DNA from 2 places in the Psychrobacillus sp. FSL W7-1493 genome. Region 2 is predicted to be linked to the other one. Evidence: a T-box and tRNA genes for the amino acid it is inferred to sense, from the RefSeq annotation. Region 2 holds a T-box; the other holds one or more tRNA genes.
What was found. A T-box is a leader RNA that pairs with one kind of tRNA and senses whether it is charged. The one in region 2 lies ahead of proS (proline--tRNA ligase), so its partner is inferred to be a tRNA-Pro.

Region 1: it encodes a tRNA-Pro, which carries the amino acid that the T-box ahead of proS (proline--tRNA ligase) is inferred to sense. The anticodon was not compared.

The regions. Positions count from the first base shown of each region.
Region 1 covers NZ_JBBOSB010000002.1:52,541-62,570, forward strand. Annotated here, with positions in the region: rRNA gene MKX96_RS17690 (16S ribosomal RNA) at 1-1,011, shown strand, start outside; rRNA gene MKX96_RS17695 (23S ribosomal RNA) at 1,253-4,181, shown strand; rRNA gene rrf (5S ribosomal RNA) at 4,303-4,418, shown strand; tRNA gene MKX96_RS17705 (tRNA-Val) at 4,442-4,517, shown strand; tRNA gene MKX96_RS17710 (tRNA-Thr) at 4,531-4,606, shown strand; tRNA gene MKX96_RS17715 (tRNA-Lys) at 4,613-4,685, shown strand; tRNA gene MKX96_RS17720 (tRNA-Leu) at 4,708-4,792, shown strand; tRNA gene MKX96_RS17725 (tRNA-Gly) at 4,810-4,884, shown strand; tRNA gene MKX96_RS17730 (tRNA-Leu) at 4,900-4,988, shown strand; tRNA gene MKX96_RS17735 (tRNA-Arg) at 5,005-5,081, shown strand; tRNA gene MKX96_RS17740 (tRNA-Pro) at 5,087-5,163, shown strand; tRNA gene MKX96_RS17745 (tRNA-Ala) at 5,178-5,253, shown strand; rRNA gene MKX96_RS17750 (16S ribosomal RNA) at 5,389-6,942, shown strand; tRNA gene MKX96_RS17755 (tRNA-Ile) at 7,052-7,128, shown strand; tRNA gene MKX96_RS17760 (tRNA-Ala) at 7,145-7,220, shown strand; rRNA gene MKX96_RS17765 (23S ribosomal RNA) at 7,337-10,030, shown strand, end outside.
Region 2 covers NZ_JBBOSB010000001.1:942,663-952,692, reverse strand. Annotated here, with positions in the region: gene MKX96_RS04765 (RNA polymerase sigma factor) at 1-383, opposite strand, end outside; gene proS (proline--tRNA ligase) at 509-1,948, opposite strand; T-box leader at 1,992-2,209, opposite strand; gene MKX96_RS04755 (threonine aldolase family protein) at 2,343-3,419, shown strand; gene MKX96_RS04750 (hypothetical protein) at 3,454-3,588, opposite strand; gene MKX96_RS04745 (alkaline phosphatase family protein) at 3,742-5,307, opposite strand; gene MKX96_RS04740 (potassium channel family protein) at 5,487-5,957, opposite strand; tRNA gene MKX96_RS04735 (tRNA-Leu) at 6,351-6,432, opposite strand; tRNA gene MKX96_RS04730 (tRNA-Cys) at 6,465-6,538, opposite strand; tRNA gene MKX96_RS04725 (tRNA-Gly) at 6,545-6,619, opposite strand; tRNA gene MKX96_RS04720 (tRNA-Gln) at 6,626-6,697, opposite strand; tRNA gene MKX96_RS04715 (tRNA-His) at 6,699-6,774, opposite strand; tRNA gene MKX96_RS04710 (tRNA-His) at 6,810-6,885, opposite strand; tRNA gene MKX96_RS04705 (tRNA-Trp) at 6,911-6,984, opposite strand; tRNA gene MKX96_RS04700 (tRNA-Tyr) at 6,993-7,076, opposite strand; tRNA gene MKX96_RS04695 (tRNA-Thr) at 7,086-7,161, opposite strand; tRNA gene MKX96_RS04690 (tRNA-Phe) at 7,166-7,241, opposite strand; tRNA gene MKX96_RS04685 (tRNA-Asp) at 7,385-7,460, opposite strand; tRNA gene MKX96_RS04680 (tRNA-Met) at 7,464-7,540, opposite strand; tRNA gene MKX96_RS04675 (tRNA-Val) at 7,685-7,760, opposite strand; tRNA gene MKX96_RS04670 (tRNA-Glu) at 7,783-7,857, opposite strand; tRNA gene MKX96_RS04665 (tRNA-Ser) at 7,881-7,972, opposite strand; tRNA gene MKX96_RS04660 (tRNA-Asn) at 7,979-8,053, opposite strand; rRNA gene rrf (5S ribosomal RNA) at 8,063-8,178, opposite strand; rRNA gene MKX96_RS04650 (23S ribosomal RNA) at 8,300-10,030, opposite strand, start outside.

The DNA.
Region 1 (10,030 bases), on a different contig from region 2:
CGTAGGTGGCAAGCGTTGTCCGGAATTATTGGGCGTAAAGCGCGCGCAGGCGGTCCTTTAAGTCTGATGTGAAAGCCCACGGCTCAACCGTGGAGGGTCATTGGAAACTGGGGGACTTGAGTACAGAAGAGGAAAGCGGAATTCCAAGTGTAGCGGTGAAATGCGTAGAGATTTGGAGGAACACCAGTGGCGAAGGCGGCTTTCTGGTCTGTAACTGACGCTGAGGCGCGAAAGCGTGGGGAGCAAACAGGATTAGATACCCTGGTAGTCCACGCCGTAAACGATGAGTGCTAAGTGTTAGGGGGTTTCCGCCCCTTAGTGCTGCAGCTAACGCATTAAGCACTCCGCCTGGGGAGTACGGTCGCAAGACTGAAACTCAAAGGAATTGACGGGGGCCCGCACAAGCGGTGGAGCATGTGGTTTAATTCGAAGCAACGCGAAGAACCTTACCAGGTCTTGACATCCCGCTGACCGGCCTAGAGATAGGCTTTTCCCTTCGGGGACAGCGGTGACAGGTGGTGCATGGTTGTCGTCAGCTCGTGTCGTGAGATGTTGGGTTAAGTCCCGCAACGAGCGCAACCCTTGATCTTAGTTGCCAGCATTCAGTTGGGCACTCTAAGGTGACTGCCGGTGATAAACCGGAGGAAGGTGGGGATGACGTCAAATCATCATGCCCCTTATGACCTGGGCTACACACGTGCTACAATGGACGGTACAGAGGGTCGCAACCCCGCGAGGGTGAGCAAATCCCATAAAACCGTTCTCAGTTCGGATTGTAGGCTGCAACTCGCCTACATGAAGCCGGAATCGCTAGTAATCGTGGATCAGCATGCCACGGTGAATACGTTCCCGGGCCTTGTACACACCGCCCGTCACACCACGAGAGTTTGTAACACCCGAAGTCGGTGGGGTAACCCTTTTGGGAGCCAGCCGCCGAAGGTGGGACAGATGATTGGGGTGAAGTCGTAACAAGGTAGCCGTATCGGAAGGTGCGGCTGGATCACCTCCTTTCTAAGGATATATTCGGAATACAGATCTTTATCTGTATCTTAACGTTTTGCAGTTCAGTTTTGAATGTTCATTCTATATGAGCATTTAAAGCTTTTTAACTTGCTCCTGCGATTACTCGTCGCAAAGGAACAAGCTTTGTTCTTTGAAAACTGGATAAAACGACATCAAAAAAAGAAACAAACGCAAGATATTCAAATTGTGATCACTTACGTGATTGCAAGTGTAGTACTTTTAACTTTTAGGTTAAGTTAATAAGGGCGCACGGTGGATGCCTTGGCACTAGGAGTCGATGAAGGACGGCACTAACACCGATATGCTTCGGGGAGCTGTAAGTGAGCTTCGATCCGAAGATTTCCGAATGGGGAAACCCACTGCCCGTAATGGGGCAGTACATTTGCGTGAATACATAGCGCATCTGAGACACACCCAGGGAACTGAAACATCTAAGTACCTGGAGGAAGAGAAAGAAAATTCGATTCCCTGAGTAGCGGCGAGCGAAACGGGAAGAGCCCAAACCAAGAGGCTTGCCTCTTGGGGTTGTAGGACACTCTATACGGAGTTACAAAAGAATGAGCTAGACGAAGCGACCTGGAAAGGTCCGCAGGATAGGGTAAAAGCCCCGTAGTCAAAAGTTCATTCCCTCCAGAGTGTATCCTGAGTACGGCGGAACACGTGAAATTCCGTCGGAATCCGGGAGGACCATCTCCCAAGGCTAAATACTACCTAGTGACCGATAGTGAACCAGTACCGTGAGGGAAAGGTGAAAAGCACCCCGGAAGGGGAGTGAAATAGACCCTGAAACCGTGTGCCTACAAATAGTCAAAGCCCGTTAACGGGTGATGGCGTGCCTTTTGTAGAATGAACCGGCGAGTTACGATTACATGCGAGGTTAAGTTGAGAAGACGGAGCCGCAGCGAAAGCGAGTCTGAATAGGGCGAATGAGTATGTGGTCGTAGACCCGAAACCAGGTGATCTACCCATGTCCAGGATGAAGGTGAGGTAACACTTACTGGAGGTCCGAACCCACGCACGTTGAAAAGTGCGGGGATGAGGTGTGGGTAGCGGAGAAATTCCAATCGAACCTGGAGATAGCTGGTTCTCTCCGAAATAGCTTTAGGGCTAGCCTCAAACGTTAGAATCTTGGAGGTAGAGCACTGTTTGGACTAGGGGCCCATCCCGGGTTACCGAATTCAGACAAACTCCGAATGCCAATGATTTATGTTTGGGAGTCAGACTGCGAGTGATAAGATCCGTAGTCAAGAGGGAAACAGCCCAGACCACCAGCTAAGGTCCCAAAGTATTTGTTAAGTGGAAAAGGATGTGGCGTTGCTTAGACAACCAGGATGTTGGCTTAGAAGCAGCCATCATTTAAAGAGTGCGTAATAGCTCACTGGTCGAGTGACGCTGCGCCGAAAATGTATCGGGGCTAAACAAATCACCGAAGCTGTGGATTGATACCTTTGGTATCAGTGGTAGGAGAGCGTTCTAAGGGCGTTGAAGTCAGACCGGAAGGACTGGTGGAGCGCTTAGAAGTGAGAATGCCGGTATGAGTAGCGAAAGATGGGTGAGAATCCCATCCACCGTATGACTAAGGTTTCCTGAGGAAGGCTCGTCCGCTCAGGGTTAGTCGGGACCTAAGTCGAGGCCGATAGGCGTAGACGATGGACAACAGGTTGATATTCCTGTACCACCACCCCACCGTTTGAGTGATGGGGGGACGCAGTAGGATAGGGTAAGCGTGCTGTTGGTTATGCACGTCCAAGCAGTGAGGTGTGAGTGTAGGCAAATCCGCACTCTGTAACATTGAGCTGTGATGGCAAGGACGTATGTCCGGAGTTCCTGATTTCACACTGCCAAGAAAAGCCTCTAACGAGGTGGGAGGTGCCCGTACCGCAAACCGACACAGGTAGTCGAGGAGAGAATCCTAAGGTGAGCGAGAGAACTCTCGTTAAGGAACTCGGCAAAATGACCCCGTAACTTCGGGAGAAGGGGTGCTCTTTTGGGTGAATAGCCTAGAAGAGCCGCAGTGAATAGGCCCAGGCGACTGTTTAGCAAAAACACAGGTCTCTGCAAAACCGTAAGGTGAAGTATAGGGGCTGACGCCTGCCCGGTGCTGGAAGGTTAAGAGGAGTGCTTAGCGCAAGCGAAGGTGCGAATTGAAGCCCCAGTAAACGGCGGCCGTAACTATAACGGTCCTAAGGTAGCGAAATTCCTTGTCGGGTAAGTTCCGACCCGCACGAAAGGCGTAACGATCTGGGCACTGTCTCAACGAGAGACTCGGTGAAATTATAGTACCTGTGAAGATGCAGGTTACCCGCGACAGGACGGAAAGACCCCGTGGAGCTTTACTGTAGCTTGATATTGAATTTTGGTGCAACTTGTACAGGATAGGTAGGAGCCTTAGAGCCCGGAGCGCCAGCTTCGGAGGAGGCGTCGGTGGGATACTACCCTGGTTGTATTGAAATTCTAACCCATACCCGTAACCCGGGTAGGAGACAGTGTCAGGCGGGCAGTTTGACTGGGGCGGTCGCCTCCTAAAGTGTAACGGAGGCGCCCAAAGGTTCCCTCAGAATGGTTGGAAATCATTCGAAGAGTGTAAAGGCAGAAGGGAGCTTGACTGCGAGACCTACAAGTCGAGCAGGGTCGAAAGACGGGCTTAGTGATCCGGTGGTTCCGCATGGAAGGGCCATCGCTCAACGGATAAAAGCTACCCCGGGGATAACAGGCTTATCTCCCCCAAGAGTCCACATCGACGGGGAGGTTTGGCACCTCGATGTCGGCTCATCGCATCCTGGGGCTGTAGTCGGTCCCAAGGGTTGGGCTGTTCGCCCATTAAAGCGGTACGCGAGCTGGGTTCAGAACGTCGTGAGACAGTTCGGTCCCTATCCGTCGTGGGCGTAGGAAATTTGAGAGGAGCTGTCCTTAGTACGAGAGGACCGGGATGGACACACCGCTGGTGTACCAGTTGTTCTGCCAAGGGCATCGCTGGGTAGCTATGTGTGGACGGGATAAGTGCTGAAAGCATCTAAGCACGAAGCCCCCCTCAAGATGAGATTTCCCATTACGCAAGTAAGTAAGATCCCTCAAAGACGATGAGGTAGATAGGTTCGGGGTGGAAGCGTGGCGACACGTGCAGCTGACGAATACTAATCGATCGAGGACTTAACCAAATTGTTTGTTTCTAAGATGTCAGTTTATTCAGTTTTGAAAGAATAAATTTTTATTAAATTAATGCTTGTAATAATCTACATAGTTGATATAATAGAACTTGTCTTTCAATAATTATTCAAGTCTAGTGATGATGGCGAAGAGGTCACACCCGTTCCCATACCGAACACGGAAGTTAAGCTCTTCAGCGCCGATGGTAGTTGGGGGTCTCCCCCTGCAAGAGTAGGACGTCGCTGGGCTTGCAATAAAAAAATATTACCCAGGAGGATTAGCTCAGCTGGGAGAGCATCTGCCTTACAAGCAGAGGGTCGGCGGTTCGAGCCCGTCATCCTCCACCATAATTTTACTCCTGCCGGAGTAGCTCAACTGGTAGAGCAACTGACTTGTAATCAGTAGGTTGAGGGTTCAAGTCCTTTCTCCGGCACCATTTTCCGAGCCATTAGCTCAGTTGGTAGAGCATCTGACTTTTAATCAGAGGGTCGAAGGTTCGAGTCCTTCATGGCTCATTCACTTTTGTGAAATAAATATGCGGGTGTGGCGGAACTGGCAGACGCACTAGACTTAGGATCTAGCGCCGCAAGGCGTGGGGGTTCGACTCCCTTCACCCGCACCACTTAACTTAATAACCGAGCGGAAGTAGTTCAGTGGTAGAACACCACCTTGCCAAGGTGGGGGTCGCGAGTTCGAACCTCGTCTTCCGCTCCAAAGATTCATTGAAGTGCCGGGGTGGCGGAACTGGCAGACGCACAGGACTTAAAATCCTGCGGTAGGTGACTACCGTACCGGTTCGATTCCGGTCCTCGGCACCACTTTTATGAATAATTAGCGCCCGTAGCTCAATTGGATAGAGCGTCTGACTACGGATCAGAAGGTTGTGGGTTCGACTCCTGCCGGGCGCGCCATATAACGGGAAGTAGCTCAGCTTGGTAGAGCACTTGGTTTGGGACCAAGGGGTCGCAGGTTCGAATCCTGTCTTCCCGACCAGTTATTATTATTTCGGGGCCTTAGCTCAGCTGGGAGAGCGCCTGCCTTGCACGCAGGAGGTCAGCGGTTCGATCCCGCTAGGCTCCACCATGAACATTGAAAACTGAACATGCAAAACGTTAAGACATACAGCATCAACAAGCTTCGGCTTGATTGACGCAAAACAATTTTTGACATCATTTAATGATGATGCCAGCAAAACAAAATGAGCTTTTTAAGTTCTCTATTATGGAGAGTTTGATCCTGGCTCAGGACGAACGCTGGCGGCGTGCCTAATACATGCAAGTCGAGCGGATGATGAAGAAGCTTGCTTCTTCTGATTTAGCGGCGGACGGGTGAGTAACACGTGGGCAACCTGCCCTGTAGATTGGGATAACTCCGGGAAACCGGGGCTAATACCGAATAATCCATTACCTCACATGAGGAAATGTTAAAAGACGGTTTCGGCTGTCACTACAGGATGGGCCCGCGGCGCATTAGCTAGTTGGTGAGGTAACGGCTCACCAAGGCGACGATGCGTAGCCGACCTGAGAGGGTGATCGGCCACACTGGGACTGAGACACGGCCCAGACTCCTACGGGAGGCAGCAGTAGGGAATCTTCCACAATGGACGAAAGTCTGATGGAGCAACGCCGCGTGAGTGAAGAAGGTTTTCGGATCGTAAAACTCTGTTGTGAGGGAAGAACAAGTACGAGAGTAACTGCTCGTACCTTGACGGTACCTCATTAGAAAGCCACGGCTAACTACGTGCCAGCAGCCGCGGTAATACGTAGGTGGCAAGCGTTGTCCGGAATTATTGGGCGTAAAGCGCGCGCAGGCGGTCCTTTAAGTCTGATGTGAAAGCCCACGGCTCAACCGTGGAGGGTCATTGGAAACTGGGGGACTTGAGTACAGAAGAGGAAAGCGGAATTCCAAGTGTAGCGGTGAAATGCGTAGAGATTTGGAGGAACACCAGTGGCGAAGGCGGCTTTCTGGTCTGTAACTGACGCTGAGGCGCGAAAGCGTGGGGAGCAAACAGGATTAGATACCCTGGTAGTCCACGCCGTAAACGATGAGTGCTAAGTGTTAGGGGGTTTCCGCCCCTTAGTGCTGCAGCTAACGCATTAAGCACTCCGCCTGGGGAGTACGGTCGCAAGACTGAAACTCAAAGGAATTGACGGGGGCCCGCACAAGCGGTGGAGCATGTGGTTTAATTCGAAGCAACGCGAAGAACCTTACCAGGTCTTGACATCCCGCTGACCGGCCTAGAGATAGGCTTTTCCCTTCGGGGACAGCGGTGACAGGTGGTGCATGGTTGTCGTCAGCTCGTGTCGTGAGATGTTGGGTTAAGTCCCGCAACGAGCGCAACCCTTGATCTTAGTTGCCAGCATTCAGTTGGGCACTCTAAGGTGACTGCCGGTGATAAACCGGAGGAAGGTGGGGATGACGTCAAATCATCATGCCCCTTATGACCTGGGCTACACACGTGCTACAATGGACGGTACAGAGGGTCGCAACCCCGCGAGGGTGAGCAAATCCCATAAAACCGTTCTCAGTTCGGATTGTAGGCTGCAACTCGCCTACATGAAGCCGGAATCGCTAGTAATCGTGGATCAGCATGCCACGGTGAATACGTTCCCGGGCCTTGTACACACCGCCCGTCACACCACGAGAGTTTGTAACACCCGAAGTCGGTGGGGTAACCCTTTTGGGAGCCAGCCGCCGAAGGTGGGACAGATGATTGGGGTGAAGTCGTAACAAGGTAGCCGTATCGGAAGGTGCGGCTGGATCACCTCCTTTCTAAGGATATATTCGGAATACAGATCTTTATCTGTATCTTAACGTTTTGCAGTTCAGTTTTGAATGTTCATGTATATTAATATTTTTAATAGATATGGAAATTCAAAGAGGGCCTATAGCTCAGCTGGTTAGAGCGCACGCCTGATAAGCGTGAGGTCGATGGTTCGAGTCCATTTAGGCCCACCATACCTTTTTTTATTTCGGGGCCTTAGCTCAGCTGGGAGAGCGCCTGCCTTGCACGCAGGAGGTCAGCGGTTCGATCCCGCTAGGCTCCACCAACGAAATAATTTGTTCTTTGAAAACTGGATAAAACGACATCAAAAAAAGAAACAAACGCAAGATATTCAAATTGTGATCACTTACGTGATTGCAAGTGTAGTACTTTTAACTTTTAGGTTAAGTTAATAAGGGCGCACGGTGGATGCCTTGGCACTAGGAGTCGATGAAGGACGGCACTAACACCGATATGCTTCGGGGAGCTGTAAGTGAGCTTCGATCCGAAGATTTCCGAATGGGGAAACCCACTGCCCGTAATGGGGCAGTACATTTGCGTGAATACATAGCGCATCTGAGACACACCCAGGGAACTGAAACATCTAAGTACCTGGAGGAAGAGAAAGAAAATTCGATTCCCTGAGTAGCGGCGAGCGAAACGGGAAGAGCCCAAACCAAGAGGCTTGCCTCTTGGGGTTGTAGGACACTCTATACGGAGTTACAAAAGAATGAGCTAGACGAAGCGACCTGGAAAGGTCCGCAGGATAGGGTAAAAGCCCCGTAGTCAAAAGTTCATTCCCTCCAGAGTGTATCCTGAGTACGGCGGAACACGTGAAATTCCGTCGGAATCCGGGAGGACCATCTCCCAAGGCTAAATACTACCTAGTGACCGATAGTGAACCAGTACCGTGAGGGAAAGGTGAAAAGCACCCCGGAAGGGGAGTGAAATAGACCCTGAAACCGTGTGCCTACAAATAGTCAAAGCCCGTTAACGGGTGATGGCGTGCCTTTTGTAGAATGAACCGGCGAGTTACGATTACATGCGAGGTTAAGTTGAGAAGACGGAGCCGCAGCGAAAGCGAGTCTGAATAGGGCGAATGAGTATGTGGTCGTAGACCCGAAACCAGGTGATCTACCCATGTCCAGGATGAAGGTGAGGTAACACTTACTGGAGGTCCGAACCCACGCACGTTGAAAAGTGCGGGGATGAGGTGTGGGTAGCGGAGAAATTCCAATCGAACCTGGAGATAGCTGGTTCTCTCCGAAATAGCTTTAGGGCTAGCCTCAAACGTTAGAATCTTGGAGGTAGAGCACTGTTTGGACTAGGGGCCCATCCCGGGTTACCGAATTCAGACAAACTCCGAATGCCAATGATTTATGTTTGGGAGTCAGACTGCGAGTGATAAGATCCGTAGTCAAGAGGGAAACAGCCCAGACCACCAGCTAAGGTCCCAAAGTATTTGTTAAGTGGAAAAGGATGTGGCGTTGCTTAGACAACCAGGATGTTGGCTTAGAAGCAGCCATCATTTAAAGAGTGCGTAATAGCTCACTGGTCGAGTGACGCTGCGCCGAAAATGTATCGGGGCTAAACAAATCACCGAAGCTGTGGATTGATACCTTTGGTATCAGTGGTAGGAGAGCGTTCTAAGGGCGTTGAAGTCAGACCGGAAGGACTGGTGGAGCGCTTAGAAGTGAGAATGCCGGTATGAGTAGCGAAAGATGGGTGAGAATCCCATCCACCGTATGACTAAGGTTTCCTGAGGAAGGCTCGTCCGCTCAGGGTTAGTCGGGACCTAAGTCGAGGCCGATAGGCGTAGACGATGGACAACAGGTTGATATTCCTGTACCACCACCCCACCGTTTGAGTGATGGGGGGACGCAGTAGGATAGGGTAAGCGTGCTGTTGGTTATGCACGTCCAAGCAGTGAGGTGTGAGTGTAGGCAAATCCGCACTCTGTAACATTGAGCTGTGATGGCAAGGACGTATGTCCGGAGTTCCTGATTTCACACTGCCAAGAAAAGCCTCTAACGAGGTGGGAGGTGCCCGTACCGCAAACCGACACAGGTAGTCGAGGAGAGAATCCTAAGGTGAGCGAGAGAACTCTCGTTAAGGAACTCGGCAAAATGACCCCGTAACTTCGGGAGAAGGGGTGCTCTTTTGGGTGAATAGCCTAGAAGAGCCGCAGTGAATAGGCCCAGGCGACTGTTTAGCAAAAACACAGGTCTCTGCAAAACCGTAAGGTGAAGTATAGGGGCTGACGCCTGCCCGGTGCTGGAAGGTTAAGAGGAGTGCTTAGCGCAAGCGAAGGTGCGAATTGAAGCCCCAGTAAACGGCGGCCGTAACTATAACGGTCCTAAGGTAGCGAAATTCCTTGTCGGGTAAGTTCCGACCCGCACGAAAGGCGTAACGATCTGGGCACTGTCTCAACGAGAGACTCGGTGAAATTATAGTACCTGTGAAGATGCAGGTTACCCGCGACAGGACGGAAAGACCCCGTGGAGCTTTACTGTAGCTTGATATTGAATTTTGGTGCAACTTGTACAGGATAGGTAGGAGCCTTAGAGCCCGGAGCGCCAGCTTCGGAGGAGGCGTCGGTGGGATACTACCCTGGTTGTATTGAAATTCTAACCCATACCCGTAACCCGGGTAGGAGACAGTGTCAGGCGGGCAGTTTGACTGGGGCGGTCGCCTCCTAAAGTGTAACGGAGGCGCCCAAAGGTTCCCTCAGAATGGTTGGAAATCATTCGAAGAGTGTAAAGGCAGAAGGGAGCTTGACTGCGAGACCTACAAGTCGAGCAGGGTCGAAAGACGGGCTTAGTGATCCGGTGGTTCCGCATGGAAGGGCCATCGCTCAACGGATAAAAGCTACCCCGGGGATAACAGGCTTATCTCCCCCAAGAGTCCACATCGACGGGGAGGTTTGGCACCTCGATGTCGGCTCATCGCATCCTGGGGCTGTAGTCGGTCCCAAGGGTTGGGCTGTTCGCCCATTAAAGCGGTACGCGAGCTGGGTTCAGAACGTCGTGAGACAGTTCGGTCCCTATCCGTCGTGGGCGTAGGAAATTTGAGAGGAGCTGTCCTTAGTACGAGAGG
Region 2 (10,030 bases):
AATTCAAGTATCGACTTTAAAATAATTACCTCTTTGTTTTTCGCTGGCAATTTATTTATAGCTAGGTATAATTCTTGATTCATCTCACCAAGTAAAACAGTATGATCTAATCCCTCTATCTGTTTTTCATCTCGCAAAACGTATTTTATTCGATTCCAAATATTATTCTTTCTAGCCCGATCAACCACTATATTCTTTGCGATGGTTATTAACCATGTTTTTGGATGTGCCCCTTCGTTAAAGTAGGCAACCTTCTTCAATCCACGAAGAAAAGTTTCCTGCACCAGGTCCTGAACATCCATAGAGCCCGTATAGTAAATGAGGAAGCTGGTCACATCCCGCTCATATAACTCAAACCACTCCTCGATTAGCTGCCTTTCCAAGTGATCCCCCCTATCTCCCTACTACTTCATTAGACGTTTTACTTTCCTTAATCTTACAAGACTTTGGAAAATAAAAAAATCAGCCATTGTAGAAACAATGACTGATTTATGTGTTCCATATTTAATTAGTATGATCTTGCAAACCACACCGTGTGTTTCGATTCTTTTCCACAATTAATACAAGTTGATTTTTCAGCTGGTGGATTGAATGGAATATTACGTGTTGTGAATTTTGTTTCTTCTTTTACGTGCTCCTCACAAGCATCGTCTCCACACCATCCAGCAAGGATCCATCCAGGGATTTCTCCTTTTTCCGTAGAGTCCTCTAAATGCTGTTTTAGCTGATCCATGGAATCGACATGAGTATGAGAGTTTGCATCACGGAATGCGCGCGCTTTTTCTAATAAACGAGTTTGCATTGTGTTTAACTCTTCTTCCACACGCTCCACAATAACATTTATATCAACTGATTCTTTTTCATCTAAATCGCGAGCTTTCATAAGCACTTGATTGTTTTCTAAATCACGTGGTCCTAGCTCAACGCGAACTGGCACACCTTTAAGCTCCCACTCATTAAATTTATAGCCAGGTGATTGATCAGAATCGTCTAAACGAACTCGTATACCTTTTGCTTTTAATGCAGCAAAGATTTCATCTAGTTTTTCCATTATTGCTGGGTTCTTTTTCCATGGCCCAACTGGTATTAAAACTACTTGTGTCGGTGCAATACGTGGTGGCAATACAAGACCTTGCTCATCACCATGGACCATGATCACAGAGCCGATTAATCGAGTAGAAGTTCCCCAAGAAGTCGTATGCACATGCTGGTGCTTGTTTTCTTTATTCAAATATTTAATATCGAATGCTTCAGCGAATTTAGTTCCAAGGTAATGAGAAGTTCCAGCTTGAACCGCTTTTCCATCCTTCATCATAGCTTCGATAGAATACGTATCTACTGCCCCTGCAAAGCGTTCAGATGGAGTTTTTTGACCATCATATACAGGAATAGCTAAAAGTCCCTCTACTACCTCTTTATAAATATTTAGCATTTGCATTGTTTCTTGACGTGCTTCCTCTTCATCCACATGAGCTGTATGTCCCTCTTGCCATAAAAATTCAGAGGTACGAATGAAAGGAAGTGTCTTCTTTTCCCAACGGAATACGTTAGCCCATTGGTTGATCAGTACAGGTAGGTCACGATAGCTTTTGATCCAATCTGAATACAGATGGCCAATCATTGTTTCAGAGGTTGGACGAAGTGCTAAACGCTCCTCTAGTTTTTCACCTGCAGCCTCTGTAACCCATGGAAGCTCTGGAGAGAAACCTTCAATATGATCCTTTTCCTTTTGGAAAAATGATTCTGGAATTAACATTGGAAAATAAGCGTTACGGTGTCCTGTCTCTTTAAAGCGTTGGTTCATCTCTGCTTGGATATGCTCCCAGATTTCGTAGCCGTCCGGTTTAAATGCGATACATCCACGTACTGGTGTATAATCCATTAAATCTGCTTTTTGAATCGTGTCGATATACCATTTAGTAAAATCGTTTTGCTGTTGATTAGTCATTACTTTTCCTCCTTAAAATATAAAAAGCACAAGTCTGTCCTTGTAAAAGGACGTCCTTGTGCTTGAATAGACGTGGTACCACCTTAGTTTAGCTTAAAATAGTTTAAGCCCTCTAAAACGTTTGATAACGATAACGAATCGGTTATGTTTGCATAACATCTCCGTGGTAGGTTTCAACAAGAAGTGGTGATATAGCTCTCAGCAAACGCTATATTTTCTGTTTCACAATTCTCATTTACTTGATCACATCGTAGATTGTATATTACTAATAATATACCAAAAGTAACGTATTAATACAACGTACTTCTTTTATACCAATTAATTTAAACAATCAGAATAAAAATACATTATACTTACAGTATGGTAAAGACAAAACAAGATAGGGGAAGATTACATGAATGATTTAAAAAGTTCCTTTAACGAATGTACATATTATTTATCCGGTCATAGGAATCGAGATATCTCCGTCTTAAAGGATGCATTGAAGGATGTTTCTGAGGACCAATTCAGCGATATCTATGGTAACGGGTCTATTATAGAAGACTTTCAGAAGAAAATGGCTAAACTTTTAGGTAAGGGAACGTCTGCATTTTTCCCTAGCGGTACAATGGCTCAGCAAATCGCCTTACGTATTTGGTGCGATGAGAAGCAGCTTAACCAGGTTGCCTATCACCCTTTATGTCATTTAGAAATACACGAGATGGATGGTTTAAAGGAATTACACCAGATTAAAACGATCCTGCTGGCAGACAAGAATCGAGTAATTGAGCTAGAGGACGTAAAAAACCTTAAAGAAGACATAGCATGTCTTTTATTGGAGCTACCTCAAAGAGAAATTGGTGGCCAGCTTCCTAGCTTTGAAACATTAGAACAGATTTCAGCCTATTGTCGTGAAAATGGTATAAAGCTTCATTTAGACGGAGCCCGACTTTTAGAAGTATTACCGTACTATAATAAAACAGCCTCTGAGGTTTGCGACCTATTTGACAGTGTTTATATGTCTTTTTATAAAGGAATTGGTGGTATTGCGGGAGCTATTCTAGCCGGTGACGAGGATTTCATAGAGAAATCTAAAATTTGGAGAAAGCGTTATGGTGGAACACTTATAAGCTTGTATCCTTATATTCTATCAGCAGATTATTATTTTGATAAGCGAGCACACAAAATGAAGCAATACTATCAAAAATCTGTAGAGCTAGCACAGCTATTTAATAACTGTAAGGATATTTACACCGTACCAGAAGTACCTGTTTCCAATATGTTTCACGTCTATTTTAATCGTTCACAAGAGGAAATGGCAGCTGTTATAAGCAAAGTCCAGCTTGATAATCGCATAGGGATATCCAGCTATTTAAGTGAGCTGGATGGGGAGAAATGCCAAATTGAAATAAGTATTGGAGATTCTTATCTAGAAATTCCAAAAGAACAACTAGAACAATTATTTTTGAATTTAAATGAAGAAATGAAATAAAATAAAAGACTCTTAACGTCTCGTTGAGAGTCTTTTATTGCTGTTGCTGATACTGTTCACTTTTAAGTTCTTCATATATATGGTTTGCCTTGCTTTGCGCTTCTGCTTTAGAAGTTGCGTGTACCTCGATAATTTTTCCTTCGATAATAAAGTTATATGTTTTAACCATTTTAAATTCCTCGCTTTTCTTATTTTTGATTCTAATTATGTTATTCCCTATTGTAGAAAAATAAAACTTCTTAATAATGGAAATTACAAATATTTATTGGGACAGTAAAAAGTCCATAATTACTGTGCTTACATAAAAAAAGGTGGCTCCCATTTATGAGCCACCCAACAACCCTATTACCCACTCCTTCACATCCACGAGTCGGTTGGATGGTGGTCTTTCTGTCTCACCCGAAACGATTAGGGGAAAAACGGAATCTACCCGATGGAGAGAGCCATGTGCACCCCCACCAGCATGATCATGACTATGTTTTTCAATAAATTCGTAAGAAGGCTTTGCATCTACTATGATAACTTTTCCGGTTTGGGAGTGGAGTGCTCCGTACAGCCGAGCTAGTCCATCAGGATATGTGTGATAACGTAAAGTTCCTTGCTCATCTTTTATATCTAAAAGAGACAAATCTCCATCTAATTGCCACGACTGCTTATATTCATCCATATAAGGACCATTTGGAGAGAAGGTGAGTTCTTTATCGTCTGAGCTTACAACATGATTTATTTGTTGTTCATCGCTCCATGCAATAAAACCTATTCGTTCATCCTTTTTTAAGCTTTCTACTATATCAGAAAAAGGAATTTCTTCATCATTTAAATAGATGTAGGCCATTCGTTCATTCACTGCGATGGCTAGTTGTGTATTTTCTTTTCCTTTTTCTAAGAAGGTGTACCGCTTTAACAATTCATTCAAATCAATTAAAGCCGTTTCCTTTTCTTCCTTAACTGCAGATTGACCACTATCACCAAGGACTATCCATGTAACCTCTTCTACTGCCTTTTCCCAAGAGCCAAAATTATTTAACAGCTCTTGCAGTGCTTGGTCAGCCTTCTCAATCCCAGATTCATCACCAGGACCGTTTCTATGTATGGACGCATCCGCATCAGGGAGATAGGCTAGTGTAAAGGTAGGTAGGTTCCCTTGTTCAATTAGATAAGTCAGTTCATTAGATGTAAACTCATTATTTACTCCCATCCTCTTCCAAACGTATTTATATCGATCGTTCTCTGGATTGTATTGAGATAAGCCACCGAGCGACAAAAGCAATGGCCCATTCACCTTTATTTCTTTTGGCAATAGATCTGTAATAGAAAGAAGCTTAGGTACTTGTAAATCCTGCTTAAAGCTTCCCCGGTATAATAGACCATTAATAGAAGCTGTGTGTATTTGAGCACTTGCCAATTGTTCATGAATCGTTAGAACTTCTTTACTTAAATGGGTTTCATTCAGATGAATAACACTATCAGCCACTACATTTTTAACCCCATTGTCCCATATCTCCGCGATTCCACTTCCATAACTGACCATGCGTGCCTCATCTTTATTAAACCAAATCAACCCGGGGATTTTATGCTGATTTGCATATGTTCCAGTCAACAAGGTGCTATCAATTGTAACGGACATTGTTGGATAAGAACTAATAAATTCTGGATAAAAATCCCCATTATTTATTAAAAATGAAAATGCAGGTGCCTCTCCCTCTTTTATCGTCTTTTGCAATGGTTCTGCCATTAAAGAATCGACAACAATAAGAACGATCGGCTTTTTAGTAGCTTCGATCTTTACATCATTAAACTTTTTAGTTGGAGACATCGAAATAGCTAATATAAGTCCTCCACATACAACAACCAATATAGCTAATATGATTAGTATTGTTTTCTTCACTTTTAGTCACCTATCTTCCATTCATAGTGTTAGTATGGTGATTTCCAAATGATTACATGCTTATTTAATGATAAAAACTCATGGCTTTCGACTAAATGTGTACAAAGATATTCTTGGACCAGCCATTTATATAAAAATGATATCCTCACCAGTTGGACTACCTTTATAGAAAAGATGCATCAATTACCTGTTTGCCCATCATTGTCACTGCCTTGCTCATCTTCATTTTCATTTTTTGCACCGTCTCCACTGCTACCTTCTTTTTCATCCAAAGCTCTTATAAAAAATGCCGTTGGTAACAAAAGACCAATTGCTGCTTGTATTAGTGCAAAGAACCGTGCCTTTCCCACAGGCACCAAGTCACCATAGCCTACTGATAAAATGGTTACTCCACTGAAATAGAGATAATCTAAAAAATTCTCTCCTCCATCCTTCCCCTCTTCAGTGCTGACTCTTACTACATCTCCTTCCATAGACAATAAGTAATAAAGAACAGCAAATCCAAAAGTAATGCCAAGCATAGCGAAAAATAGCTTTTGGAATAAAGTTGACTGAAAATAGCTTTTCTTATATTTATGACCTGAAAAGAAATAGTATAAGGTTGTTACCATAAATAAGATCGTCAATCCCATTAGTATCGTAGAAAACATGCGTCTATTCCTCTCTGTCTCTCGAGTCCATCCAGTTTGAGTTGTATGAAGTTTTATTAATGTCGATATGACTATCTTGTCAATCGAATGTAAAAATATACAAAGTAACTAATATGAAAACGGAAATATAGATACGCATTCAATTCTTGAAAAAGTGAATGTACAGGTATTGAGACATTGAAAAGATTTTCAAGAGCTATTCTAACAATTTAAGTGATTTTCATTTTAAGCAAATATAACTTTTTTGATATAACTATTACTTCTTCCGAGACATTCAATTACTCCTATGCACGGGATTTTAGCTTATTTCAGTCCTCTTATTGAAACAACAAAAAAGACCTCTAACAAGTAGTTAGAAGTCTTGATATGTATGACTTTATGTCATGAATATGATACCGGTGGTCGGGGTCGAACCGACACATCCGAAGATACGGGATTTTGAGTCCCGCGCGTCTGCCAATTCCGCCACACCGGCATATTAAAGGCAGTAAATACTTTTTTAAAAATTGGAGGCGGCAACCGGATTTGAACCGGTGATAAAGGTGTTGCAGACCTGTGCCTTACCACTTGGCTATGCCGCCTTAATTTGGAGCGGAAGACGAGGTTCGAACTCGCGACCCCCACCTTGGCAAGGTGGTGTTCTACCACTGAACTACTTCCGCAAATAACTGGGGTACCTGGATTCGAACCAGGGCATGACGGAATCAAAATCCGTTGCCTTACCGCTTGGCTATACCCCAATGGGGCGACCGATGGGAATTGAACCCACGAATGCCGGAATCACAATCCGGTGCGTTAACCACTTCGCCACGACCGCCACAGAATAAAAAAAAGAGCTAACCAGATAGAATATGGGGCGACTGATGGGAATTGAACCCACGAATGCCGGAATCACAATCCGGTGCGTTAACCACTTCGCCACAACCGCCATTATTCAAAGTTAACTTATTATTTGGCAGGGGCAGTAGGAATCGAACCCACATCAAAGGTTTTGGAGACCTCTATTCTACCGTTAAACTATGCCCCTATAAAAACTGGTGGAGGGGGACGGATTCGAACCGCCGAACCCTAAGGAGCGGATTTACAGTCCGCCGCGTTTAGCCACTTCGCTACCCCTCCACTAGACAGTGGTGCCGGAAAGAGGACTTGAACCCCCAACCTACTGATTACAAGTCAGTTGCTCTACCAATTGAGCTATTCCGGCGTAATGGTGGCTCAGGACGGAATCGAACCGCCGACACAAGGATTTTCAGTCCTTTGCTCTACCGACTGAGCTACTGAGCCTCTTCGATTTACGCTAAGCTGTACAACTCTTTGTCAGCTTCACTCACTCATTCAGTCACGTACTTTAGTACGCTCCTTCTTTCGTTCGATTGCTTCCTCGATTTGCTTGCTTATCCTAAATCTCTAACATATTGAATAATAAATGGCGGTCCCGACCGGGATCGAACCGGCGATCTCCTGCGTGACAGGCAGGCATGTTAACCGCTACACCACGGGACCATTTGGTTGCGGGGACAGGATTTGAACCTGTGACCTTCGGGTTATGAGCCCGACGAGCTACCGAACTGCTCCACCCCGCGACAATAATATTAGATGAAATTTAAACCATCCTACGCATTTAGTGAGTTTTACGTCTTCCACGCTTCGCTTGCGTCGACGTTAATCGCTTTCTTCGTGAAGCGATTTACTCCACCCCGCGATAATAATACTTGCTAAATTAATAATGGTGGAGGATGACGGGCTCGAACCGCCGACCCTCTGCTTGTAAGGCAGATGCTCTCCCAGCTGAGCTAATCCTCCGTAATGCTGGTTTAAAATTAAATGGTGACCCCTACGGGATTCGAACCCGTGTTACCGCCGTGAAAGGGCGGTGTCTTAACCGCTTGACCAAGGGGCCATTATGTATTAGAGAAATCTATCTGGCGGAGAGCAAGGGATTTGAACCCTTGAGACAGTGTTACCCGCCTACACGATTTCCAATCGTGCTCCTTCGGCCACTCGGACAGCTCTCCTAGAAATGGCTCCGAAGGTAGGACTCGAACCTACGACCGATCGGTTAACAGCCGATTGCTCTACCACTGAGCTACTTCGGAATAATATCCGCCTAGCGACGTCCTACTCTTGCAGGGGGAGACCCCCAACTACCATCGGCGCTGAAGAGCTTAACTTCCGTGTTCGGTATGGGAACGGGTGTGACCTCTTCGCCATCATCACTAGACTTGAATAATTACTGAAAGACATTTTCTATTATATCAACTATGTAGATTATTACAAGTGTTTTTTTAATAAAAAATTATTCTTTCAAAACTGAATAAACTGACATCTTAGAAACAAACATTTTGGTTAAGTCCTCGATCGATTAGTATTCGTCAGCTGCACGTGTCGCCACGCTTCCACCCCGAACCTATCTACCTCATCGTCTTTGAGGGATCTTACTTACTTGCGTAATGGGAAATCTCATCTTGAGGGGGGCTTCGTGCTTAGATGCTTTCAGCACTTATCCCGTCCACACATAGCTACCCAGCGATGCCCTTGGCAGAACAACTGGTACACCAGCGGTGTGTCCATCCCGGTCCTCTCGTACTAAGGACAGCTCCTCTCAAATTTCCTACGCCCACGACGGATAGGGACCGAACTGTCTCACGACGTTCTGAACCCAGCTCGCGTACCGCTTTAATGGGCGAACAGCCCAACCCTTGGGACCGACTACAGCCCCAGGATGCGATGAGCCGACATCGAGGTGCCAAACCTCCCCGTCGATGTGGACTCTTGGGGGAGATAAGCCTGTTATCCCCGGGGTAGCTTTTATCCGTTGAGCGATGGCCCTTCCATGCGGAACCACCGGATCACTAAGCCCGTCTTTCGACCCTGCTCGACTTGTAGGTCTCGCAGTCAAGCTCCCTTCTGCCTTTACACTCTTCGAATGATTTCCAACCATTCTGAGGGAACCTTTGGGCGCCTCCGTTACACTTTAGGAGGCGACCGCCCCAGTCAAACTGCCCGCCTGACACTGTCTCCTACCCGGGTTACGGGTATGGGTTAGAATTTCAATACAACCAGGGTAGTATCCCACCGACGCCTCCTCCGAAGCTGGCGCTCCGGGCTCTAAGGCTCCTACCTATCCTGTACAAGTTGCACCAAAATTCAATATCAAGCTACAGTAAAGCTCCACGGGGTCTTTCCGTCCTGTCGCGGGTAACCTGCATCTTCACAGGTACTATAATTTCACCGAGTCTCTCGTTGAGACAGTGCCCAGATCGTTACGCCTTTCGTGCGGGTCGGAACTTACCCGACAAGGAATTTCGCTACCTTAGGACCGTTATAGTTACGGCCGCCGTTTACTGGGGCTTCAATTCGCACCTTCGCTTGCGCTAAGCACTCCTCTTAACCTTCCAGCACCGGGCAGGCGTCAGCCCCTATACTTCACCTTACGGTTTTGCAGAGACCTGTGTTTTTGCTAAACAGTCGCCTGGGCCTATTCACTGCGGCTCTTCTAGGCTATTCACCCAAAAGAGCACCCCTTCTCCCGAAGTTACGGGGTCATTTTGCCGAGTTCCTTAACGAGAGTTCTCTCGCTCACCTTAGGATTCTCTCCTCGACTACCTGTGTCGGTTTGCGGTACGGGCACCTCCCACCTCGTTAGAGGCTTTTCTTGGCAGTGTGAAATCAGGAACTCCGGACATACGTCCTTGCCATCACAGCTCAATGTTACAGAGTGCGGATTTGCCTACACTCACACCTCACTGCTTGGACGTGCATAACCAACAGCACGCTTACCCTATCCTACTGCGTCCCCCCATCACTCAAACGGTGGGGTGGTGGTACAGGAATATCAACCTGTTGTCCATCGTCTACGCCTATCGGCCTCGACTTAGGTCCCGACTAACCCTGAGCGGACGAGCCTTCCTCAGGAAACCTTAGTCATACGGTGGATGGGATTCTCACCCATCTTTCGCTACTCATACCGGCATTCTCACTTCTAAGCGCTCCACCAGTCCTTCCGGTCTGACTTCAACGCCCTTAGAACGCTCTCCTACCACTGATACCAAAGGTATCAATCCACAGCTTCG